Regions from separate parts of the Paracoccus sp. J55 genome, predicted to be linked through region 3. Evidence: riboswitches for the same ligand, from Rfam matches in the RefSeq annotation. Region 3 holds a riboswitch; each other region holds the start of a gene.
What was found. Region 3 has a riboswitch for thiamine pyrophosphate ahead of PARJ55_RS0101030 (TenA family protein). Riboswitches for the same ligand answer to the same signal wherever they lie in the genome.
Positions count from the first base shown of each region.

Region 1 (3,266 bases), on a different contig from region 3:
CCCCTCGATCATCACTTGGCAGTCATGCGCCCAGGCGATCTTTGTCAGCTCGCCCAGGGTTTCCAGCTCGGCAAACTGCGCCGCGTCATTGGCATCCGCGATCGAGCCGGGCCGCAGCCCGTCGCCCAGGCTGAAGCTGATGTCATAGGCGCGCATGATCTCGCAGATCTCGGCGAAATGCTCGTAGAGAAAGCTCTCGCGGTGATGATGCAGGCACCATTTCGCCATGATCGAGCCACCGCGCGACACGATCCCGGTCACCCGGCTCGCCGTCAGCGGGATCATGTGCAGCCGCACCCCGGCATGGATGGTGAAATAGTCCACCCCCTGTTCGGCCTGCTCGATCAGCGTGTCGCGGAAGATCTCCCAGGTCAGGTCCTCGGCCACGCCGCCGACCTTTTCCAGCGCCTGATACAGCGGCACCGTGCCGATCGGCACCGGCGAATTGCGGATGATCCAGTCTCGGATATTGTGGATATTGCGCCCTGTGGACAGGTCCATGACCGTGTCGGCGCCCCAGCGGATCGCCCAGACCATCTTGTCCACTTCGTCCTCCATCGAGGAGGTGACGGCCGAGTTGCCGATATTGGCGTTGATCTTGACCAGGAAATTGCGGCCGATGATCATCGGCTCAAGTTCGGGATGGTTGATGTTTGCGGGAATGATGGCGCGGCCTGCGGCGATTTCGTCGCGGACGAATTCGGGCGTGACCAAATCGGGGATCTGGGCACCGAAATCCTCACCGTCGCGGACATAGGCGGTGATGCGGCCCTCGTTCTCGCGGATGGCGACATATTCCATTTCCGGGGTGATGATGCCGGCCCGGGCATAGGCAAGCTGGGTTACCGCCCCATGGGCGGCACGCAGAGGCGCATGACGGACCGGAAAGGCCGGGGTCAGGCGCGCGCCCTCGGCAAAGCCGTTATCGGCGGCGGTCACCGGCCGCGCGGCGACCGGCGTGACATCGCCGCGCATCTGCTGCCATTGCCCGCGCCACCGCGGCAAGCCGCGCGTGATCGCGATATCGGCCTGCGGGTCGGTATAGGGCCCGGAACTGTCATAGACGGTCAGCGCCGGCTCGCCGGTCAGGGCAATGCGGCGCATCGGCACGCGGATGTCGTGCAATACGCCGGGCAGATGGATCTTGTCCGAGGCGGGCATGGCGCCGGTGGTAATCCGGGGCTGGGGGTGGTCCTTCATTGCGGTCTCCCTGTTTGGGGACCCGGCTGACAGGGGCTTCGAAAGGGGCCACGCGGCCAATGGGCCAACGCGGCCCGAAAGGACCGCGCCCCGAGATAACGGAGGTTGATTGCCCTTCGGTCTTCCTACGCCAGTGTCAACTGGGTCAGGTTCAAAGGGTCGCGTCACCGGGGTTGCCCCCTGTCAGCCTCTCAGTCCCCGTGGCGGGACTCCCCTGACGAAGCGCAAAGGTTGGACATTTTCCCCGTCGTGTCAATATCGGAGGCGATGGATCTTGATGGCCTGCCGGAGATATATCAGCCCTGCAACCAGGCGCGGCGAGGTCGCAGGGCGCTCCTGGTGCGAGGGGAAAATCTCGTCCTAAATCAGTGGCAGCCGCAGCACTGCGGATGAACGACCGCTATGCCAAAGTTTTTGCGGCTGCCATACCGCATCGCAGCCGGCAGCTTTCCGTCCTTACCACCGACTACTCGGCCTTCAGCAATGTCCAACTCTCCACCCCTAAACCCTGTGCCACGCGATATAGGTTGTCGATGGAGATGTTCTGCTCCGACCGCTCCACCGCGCTGAGATAGGTCCGGTTCAACCCGCATTCATGCGCCAGATACTCCTGCGACCAGCCGCGCTCGGCCCGCAGCCTGCGCATGTTGCGCGCCACGATGTCTCGCAGAGGACTCTTGGGGGTCGTCTTCATGCACAATGCTATTGTGCGTCGACGCTTTTAACTCTACCTGTTTTAACATTCATTCGACATCCAGGAGCCCTTCATGCCCCACCAATGTCCGCATTGCATGACCGAGATTCATGCCGAGGCCTCCACCTGCCCCGCCTGCGGGGCGATCCGCGGGGTGTGGGGCCGCTCGGTCGAAAGCTGGCGCCAGGCATCGACCTTCATGCTCGGCGTGGCCGCATTCTTCGTTCTTGCCGGCATAGTCTTTGGCACTTGGGTTGCATCGGTCGATGACCAAACGACGGCATTCGACGGCTTGATCGCCTTCCTGTTCCTTTCGCCGTTCATGCTGTTCGCTGGCGGTGTCGGCCTGTTCCTGCGCTACGTGATCCCCCGCATGCAGGAGGGCTGGTACCGATGAGGGCCGCGAAGCGGAAACCGACCGTCGGCCCGAAGCGCACCTCGATCTGCCTCAGTGCCGAGGCGCACAAATCCCTGCGGATCGAGGCCCTGCGGCGCGACATCACCATGAGCCAGTTGATCGCACAGGCGCTGGCCGATGCCGGCATCGACATTCCTCCGGAGGATCTGGAAGCATGAAGCATCTGATCACCGCCGCGCTGATCAGCCTCGCCAGCCCGGCCCTTGCCGCCGGCTGGTATTTCGAGGCCTCCATCGAGGGCGGCGCCGAATACTGGACTTTCACCAACGAGACCGGTGAGGTCAGCCCGCGCCGGGTGCGCGGCAACGAGATCTGTATCACCCGCACCGACCAGATGAACGAATTCGACGCCAACGGCACCTGTGACTTCAACAACTGCCGCGTCAGCGTGACGCTGAACGGCCGCAACGCCGAGGCGGGCGAACGGGTCAGCATCCGGTTCTCGAATGGTGAGAAGCTGGATTTCGTGGCAGACGGTGGTGACATTCTGCTGAGCAATTTCGACACGGCCGGGATGGGCGCGACCAACCTCTTCGTCCACAATGTCCGGCTAGCGGAATGGGTCGAGATCGGCTTCGGTGGCAAGCGCCACCGCTTCAGCCTCGCTGGATCGGCGGCGGCTCTGGACGCGATCCGGCCATGGATGACGGGAGGCAAGTGATGACCTCCCACGGGACCATGCACGCAACCAACGGATATCGGCGCAAAGGGCCTGACTACCTGAACAACCCGGACATGGTTGCGTTCACCATCGGGCGGGTCGTGATGGCAAAGATGACGACCGGCCGCCCCCTCAGCTGGAATACGCTACGGGCACGGCTGATGCATATCGCTGAGGGAGATACCGTCGATCTGCCGGCAGGCGTGAATGCGGAGATGGCATTGGCAGCCCTGCGATATCTCCCGGAACCTCCAGACGCTTCCCGTTACAAGGGCTGAGGGCAGGAACCTCAC
Region 1 is NZ_AZVA01000004.1:84,872-88,137, forward strand. Features, by position in the region: gene thiC (phosphomethylpyrimidine synthase ThiC) at 1-1,200, opposite strand, end outside; TPP riboswitch at 1,306-1,426, opposite strand; gene PARJ55_RS0105655 (helix-turn-helix domain-containing protein) at 1,667-1,894, opposite strand; gene PARJ55_RS0105660 (zinc ribbon domain-containing protein) at 1,992-2,291, shown strand; gene PARJ55_RS0105665 (hypothetical protein) at 2,288-2,470, shown strand; gene PARJ55_RS0105670 (hypothetical protein) at 2,467-2,973, shown strand; gene PARJ55_RS0105675 (hypothetical protein) at 2,973-3,251, shown strand.
Region 1: it holds a riboswitch for thiamine pyrophosphate, as region 3 does, so the genes downstream of both, thiC (phosphomethylpyrimidine synthase ThiC) here and PARJ55_RS0101030 (TenA family protein) in region 3, are expected to answer to the same signal.

Region 2 (3,266 bases), on a different contig from region 3:
CGAACCGCAATAGTATCTAGGTGCGTGCAATCTGCTAGACGGAAACGCGATGACGTTTGAGGACCGCATTCGTTCCCTGACAATGCCGCGCCGCGGTGCATATCCGCGTCCTTGGATGACCGATACGGATCCCGATCAGGTCAAGGTCCTGATCGTCGGGGCCAGTTCGGCAAAAACCTTTCATTGCGCTGACGTGGGAACCCACGATCAGTTTCTGGACGCGCTATGGAATCGCAATGGTCGATCCTGCAGGGAGATGTATGATGCGGCCACCACCAAACCGTCAAAGACACGACCCAACTTAGCCCGGCTCTCCAAGATGCTGGCCGAACGCGGGCTAACCTCAATGCAGACGAACATTTCTTGCGCCAGTGCGCGCTATGATGCTGATCTTTCGGATGAAGACCGCGCTCATGGCACCGAAATATTCAAGGCCGTGCTCGAACACGTGCCGTGGCGCGCAATGATCGTCTACGGTGTCGGCGCGTCCAAACAGTTTGGTCGCGCTTTTGGCATGGCAATGCCGCAGGTGCCGTCGCCAGATTCCGCGCCCGTGCAGGTGAGCTTCCGAGAGCGGACGGTGTTTATATCGCCGACGCTAGCGCCGCCGAGATACCGCACTTCCGTTTGGCCGTATCTGGAGCGGGTGGTGGGGATCATCGCAAGCACCGTTTTGTAGTCACACCGATATCGATCATTTAACAGCAGCTTTCCGCAAAGCAGACCTGCTACCTGCCGGCCCTCTTCAAATCACCCCGCGCCGCGCCAGGTCCCGGCCCAGCGCCTCGGCGCCGGTAAAGTGAATCCCGTCCATGCCCAGCGCGCGGGCGCCCTCGACATTGGCCGGGCTGTCGTCGACGAAGATGCAGTCCCCGGGCCGCAGCCCGTTGCGGTCCATCAGCAGCCGGAAGATCGCCGGGTCGGGTTTCAGCACGCCGACCTGGCCCGAGACCAGGATATCGGCGAAGATCGCACCCAGGCGGGGATGCAGCTCCAGCGCATGCGGCCAGGTCTCGGCCGACCAGTTGGTCAGCGCATAAAGCGGCACGTCTCGGGCCAGCAGCGCCTCGGCCACCACCCAGCTGCCGGGCACGGTCTTTTCGATGGTGACGGGAAAGGCCGCCAGATAGCCCGCCAGGTGCCGCGCCTCGTCGCCATGCTCGGCGCGGGCGGCGGCCAGCCCCTCGGCAAAGCTGCGCCCGCCGTCCTGCATCCGGTTCCAGCCGGGAAAGTCGATGCGGGCCATCCAGGCCTCGGCCTCGGTCCGGCTGGTGAAGACATCCGCAAAGGCCAGGACCGGATCCCAGTCGATCAGCACCCCGCCCAGGTCGAAGATCACGCTTTTCATCGCATCCTTCCCTTTCCACCGGGCCCAGATCGGCCGGAATTCCGGGCGGTGTAAAGCCCGAAACCGCCGCAGGCCGCCCGCCATCTTGCCCGGCCAGGCGGACAGATGCGTGACACCCCGCGACGGACCGGCGGCGCTCGGCCCTTGCAAAGCGGGACGCCGGGGCCTAGTGTCGCGCGAAAGACTCATACACTTGGGGAGCCCCGCACGGGGCTGAGAGGTGCCGGGCACCGACCCATCGAACCTGATCCGGGTCATGCCGGCGTAGGGAAGGGTAGAGTGATGCGGCCCCGCAATTCCCGGTCCGCCACCCATCCGCCCCACGTCCCCATGCCCGGCCAAAACGAAAGGCGGGCCATGTCGGGATTGCAGCCCCATCCCATCGCGCTGACCATCGCCGGCTCGGACAGCGGCGGCGGCGCCGGGATCCAGGCCGACCTGAAAAGCTTCTCGGCCCTCGGGGTCTATGGCGCCTCTGTGATCACGGCGATCACCGCGCAGAACACCCGCACCGTCGCTGCGGTCGAGCCGGTCAGCCCCGCCATGGTCGCGGCGCAGATCGACGCGGTTTTCGGCGATCTCGAGGTGCGCGCGGTCAAGATCGGCATGGTCGGCGGCGCAGATGTGATCACAGTCGTCGCCGACCGGCTGGCGGCGCTGCTGGCGGACAATCCGGTGCCGGTGGTGCTGGACCCGGTGATGGTGGCGAAATCCGGCGACGCGCTTCTGCCGGACGATGCCGTCTCGGCGCTGCGCGAGCAACTGATCCCGCTGGCGACGGTGCTGACCCCGAACCTGCCCGAGGCGGCGCGGCTTCTGGGTCGCCCCGCCGCCGCGACGCCCGAGGAAATGCGAGAGCAGGGCGAGGCGCTGCGCGCCCTGGGCGCCGACCATGTGCTGATGAAGGGCGGCCATGCCAGCGAGGACGCCTGTACCGACCTTCTGGTCGGGCCGCAGCCGCTGGTCCTGACGGCCCCGCGCCAGCAGACGCCCAACACCCACGGCACCGGCTGCTCGCTGTCCTCGGCCATCGCGGCGGGGCTGGCCCAGGGCATGGCGGTGCCCGATGCCGTGACCCGCGCCCATGGCTGGCTGCAAGGCGCCATCGCCGCCGCCGATGAGCTGGCGGTGGGGCTGGGCCACGGCCCGGTGCATCATTTCCACGCGCTCTGGAGACGGACATGACCGCGATCACCATCCTGGGCGCCGGGGTGATGGGGCTGTGCATCGCCACCGAACTGGCGGCGCGCGGCACTCTGCCCCGGATCATCGACCCGGCCGGCAAGCCCGGCGCGCAGGCCTGCAGCTGGCGCGCCGGCGGCATGCTGGCGCCCTATTGCGAGGCCGAAAGCGCCGAGCCGGCGGTGCTGCGCCTCGGCCTTGACGCCGCCGACTGGTGGCAGGCGAATGGCGCCGAGGTCATCCGGCGCGGCACGCTGGTCCTCGCCCCCTCACGGGACCGGGCGGAACTCGACCGCTTCGCCCGGCTGACCCAGGCGCATCAGCCGGTGAGTGCCGAGGAGATCGCGGCGCTGGAGCCGGAACTGTCCGGGCGCTTCCCGCGCGGGCTGCATTTCGCCACCGAGGCGCATCTGAACCCGCGCGCCGCGCTGCTGGCCCTGCGCGACCGGCTGGAGGCGCAGGGCGTCGCCATCGAGACCGAGGGCACGCCCGCCGGCCTGATCGTCGATGCGCGCGGGCTGGCGGCCCGCGACCAGCTTCCCGACCTGCGCGGCGTGCGCGGCGAAATGCTGGTGATCCGCTGCCCGGAAGTGACGCTGACCCGCACCATCCGCCTGCTGCATCCGCGCATCCCCCTGTATCTCGTGCCGCGCGGCGAGGGCGTCTACATGATCGGCGCCACGATGCTGGAAACCGGCGGCAAGTATCGCGTCACCGCGCGCTCGGCCGTCGAGAT
Region 2 is NZ_AZVA01000002.1:344,760-348,025, reverse strand. Features, by position in the region: gene PARJ55_RS23840 (hypothetical protein) at 50-679, shown strand; gene PARJ55_RS0103780 (HAD family phosphatase) at 746-1,348, opposite strand; TPP riboswitch at 1,533-1,636, shown strand; gene thiD (bifunctional hydroxymethylpyrimidine kinase/phosphomethylpyrimidine kinase) at 1,706-2,533, shown strand; gene PARJ55_RS0103770 (FAD-dependent oxidoreductase) at 2,530-3,266, shown strand, end outside.
Region 2: it holds a riboswitch for thiamine pyrophosphate, as region 3 does, so the genes downstream of both, thiD (bifunctional hydroxymethylpyrimidine kinase/phosphomethylpyrimidine kinase) here and PARJ55_RS0101030 (TenA family protein) in region 3, are expected to answer to the same signal.

Region 3 (3,266 bases):
CAAAGAGGAATGGGGCACGAAACGCCTTTGCCCCCATTGCGCCACGCGCTTCTACGACCTGAGAAACGACCCGATGACCTGCCCCGCCTGCGGCGCAGAATTCACGCTGGAAAGCCTGACCAACGGCCGCTCGCGCTCGCTGATCTCGGAAAAGACCGCGGCGCGGGAAGAAGACCAGACCGATCTGGTCGATGACGAGGATCTGGACGACGACGCCGATACCGGCGATCTGGACGACGATCTGCTGGACGACGACGATGACGGCGACATGTCGCTGGACGACATCGCCGACGTGCCCGAGAGCGACGACGAATAAGCCCTCGTCCCGACTGGTCCAGGCCCCGGAACGCGACCCGCGGCCGGGGCCTTTCCTTTGGCGGCCGAAGATGCGGATCATCGACAGACAGGCCATGCGCGCCATCCTGCTGACCCCGGACGACCGGGTGCTGCTGATGCGCGTCGATTACGGCACCGGCGACTGGTGGATCACCCCCGGCGGCGGCGCCGAGCCCGGCGAGACCGCCGAGCAGACCCTGCGCCGCGAACTGGCCGAGGAACTGGGCTTCGCCCTGCCCGCGCTTGGCCCGCTGGTCTGGCGCCGCCGCGTCGCGATGACGCTGCGGCAGCGACGCTGGCGGCAGTCCGAGGACTATTTCCTGATCGAGACCCAGGATTTCGTGCCGGTGATCCGGAACGCGCCCGAGGCCGGCGCCATCCGCGAATTCCGCTGGTGGAGCCTGCCCGAGATGCGCCATACCGGCGAGCGGCTGGCGCCGGCCGCGCTGCCGCGCATCGTGCTGGACTATCGCGCGAACGGGCCGCCCGGCAGCCCGCCCGAGATCGAGATCGTCGAGGATTGACCGTCAGGCCGCGTAGACCTCGTCGAAAAACGCCCGTTCCAGCGTGACGGCGCGCCGGAAGAAGTCGCGCGCCTGATCCGCCGCTCCGGGCCCGGCCCGGTCGAACTCCTCGCGCAGGAAGCCGACGAAATCCCGGAAGAAGGCATTATCGTGCAGTGTGATCCATTCGGCATGGACGAAACGCTCGGGCAGCGGCTGCGGCGCGCGGCTGGCCCAATCGAGGTAAAGCCCCTCGGCCACGTTCAACACCGCCAACACGGCGGGATAGCTGCGCGTCGCCGCCGCCTCGCGCATCAGCGCCTGGAACCCCGCGGTGGGCGCGCTGTCGGGGGTGGCGGCGCGATCCGCCTCGTCCACGCCGAGCGCCGCGAAGGCGCGCAGGAAATAGTCGTTCTCCTCGCCCGAGACCATGCCGGCGAAACGCCCGAAGCGCAGCCGCGATTCGAAGCGGTCGGCCGAGGCGATGGCCGCGCCCAGAAGCGTCAGGAAGGCGTCGAGAAAGCGGTGATCCTGCATCAGGTAGCGCGCCATCGCCGCATCCGCGATGCTGCCGGCGAACAGCTCGCGTACGAAGCGGTGCTCGACGGCGGCGGTCCAGTCCGCGGCGCATTCCCGGCGCAGGGTTTCGAAAAAGCTCTCGGTCATCGGGGCCCTCATGGCTTGGGGCGAGACCGGGTTGCAGTTCGGCCTCGCGGTGAGGCCGGCAAAAGACAGGCGCATCCTTCCCATCCCTTCGCCGGCATGATCCGGATCAGGTTCGAAGGGTCACCGCGCCGCCCGTCGTCGGGTCGATCGAGGCCAGCGGTCTCTCAGCCCCTTGCCGGGACTCCCCTTGGTGGCGCCAGACTAGCGCGCGGCGCGGCGGCTGTCACGGCCTGCCCACAAGATCGTGAGCCGCGAAATCCGGAACCGGCCGGCTGCGGCGCGGCATTGCGTCTTGCAGCCGGGGGCGAGATGTTATCTCGTTGCCGCAGGGCGGGCGCTACCCGCCCGCAGTCAGGACCGGGACCATGACGACGGGCGAAATGCCGAAACCCACGACCGCGACAGAACTGAACGATCCCGCCGCCTCGCGGCAAAGCCCGAAACAGGTCGGCCTGCGCCTGCACCGGCCGCCGCTTCTGACCAATATCTCGGCCGCGCGCTGGCTGCTGCTGGCCATCGTGGCGGCCTCGATCTATTTCTTCCACGGCTTCCTGGTGCCGGTGCTGGCGGCCATGGTGATCGCGCTGGCCAGCTGGCCCCTGCGCGAGCGCGCCGCCCGCCAGCTGAACCTGGGCCGCACCGGGGCGGCGACGGTGCTGGTGCTGGTGCTGGTCTGCTTCCTGCTGATCCCCATCGCCATGGCGCTGATCTATGCCTTCCGCGAGCTGCGCGACTGGATCAACTGGGCGATCGTGGTCAACAGCTCGGGCGCGCCGACGCCGGGCTGGATGGTCGAGCTGCCGCAGGTCGGCGACTGGCTGGACGAGAACTGGCAGACCTATATCGGCCGGCCCGGCGGCATCAGCGAGATCGTGCAGCTGGTCAGCGGCTCGAATATCGGGGCGATCTATCGCGGCGCGGTGACGGCGGGGACGCTGGCCTTCCATCTGGCGCTGACCTTGCTGTTCATGCTGATTACCCTGTTCGTGCTGTATCGCGACGGCGACAAGATCGTGGCGCAGATCGACCAGGTCGGCCGCCGCATCCTGCCCGACCGCTGGAGCAGGCTGTCGCGCGTCGTGCCCGCGACGATCAGCTCGACCGTGACGGGCATGACCCTGATCGCCATCGGCGAGGGGGTGATCCTGGGCGTGGCCTATTGGCTGGCCGGCGTGCCCTCGCCGGTGACCTTCGGGGTGATCACCGGCTTCATGGCGCTGATCCCGGGCGGCGCGCCGCTGTCCTTCACCCTGGTCTCGGCCTATCTGGTGGCCAGCGGCTCGCCCGTCGAGGGGGCGGCGCTGTTCGTCTGGGGCACCTGCGAGCTGTTCGTGGTGGACAAGACCATCCGCCCGGTTCTGGTCGGCGGCCCGGTCAAGCTGCCGTTCCTGCCGACCTTTTTCGGCCTGATCGGCGGGGTCAAGACCATGGGCATCGTCGGGCTGTTCGTCGGCCCGGTGCTGATGGCGCTGCTGGTCTCGATCTGGCGGGAATGGCAGCGCGAGCTTGCCGAAGAAGAGCAGCGGCAGGACAGCAAGCTGATCGGCCTGGAGTGACCGGGGCCTGACCGGCCCCCGGCGCAAGAACGGCGGAACATGGAAAAAGGCGGGGCGCAGATGCGTCCCGCCTTTCCTGTTGCGGCCGGGCTTCCGTCGGCGCCGGCGTCCGGATCAATCCGCCGGAAGCGGCGCCGGAGGCACCACGGGATCCTCCTGCGGCGGCGCGGCCAGCGATTCCGGCAGCGGCGTCAGCGTCACGCCG
Region 3 is NZ_AZVA01000001.1:208,243-211,508, forward strand. Features, by position in the region: gene PARJ55_RS0101020 (FYDLN acid domain-containing protein) at 1-316, shown strand, start outside; gene PARJ55_RS0101025 (NUDIX hydrolase) at 387-860, shown strand; gene PARJ55_RS0101030 (TenA family protein) at 864-1,505, opposite strand; TPP riboswitch at 1,572-1,703, opposite strand; gene PARJ55_RS0101035 (AI-2E family transporter) at 1,871-3,061, shown strand; gene hflC (protease modulator HflC) at 3,176-3,266, opposite strand, start outside.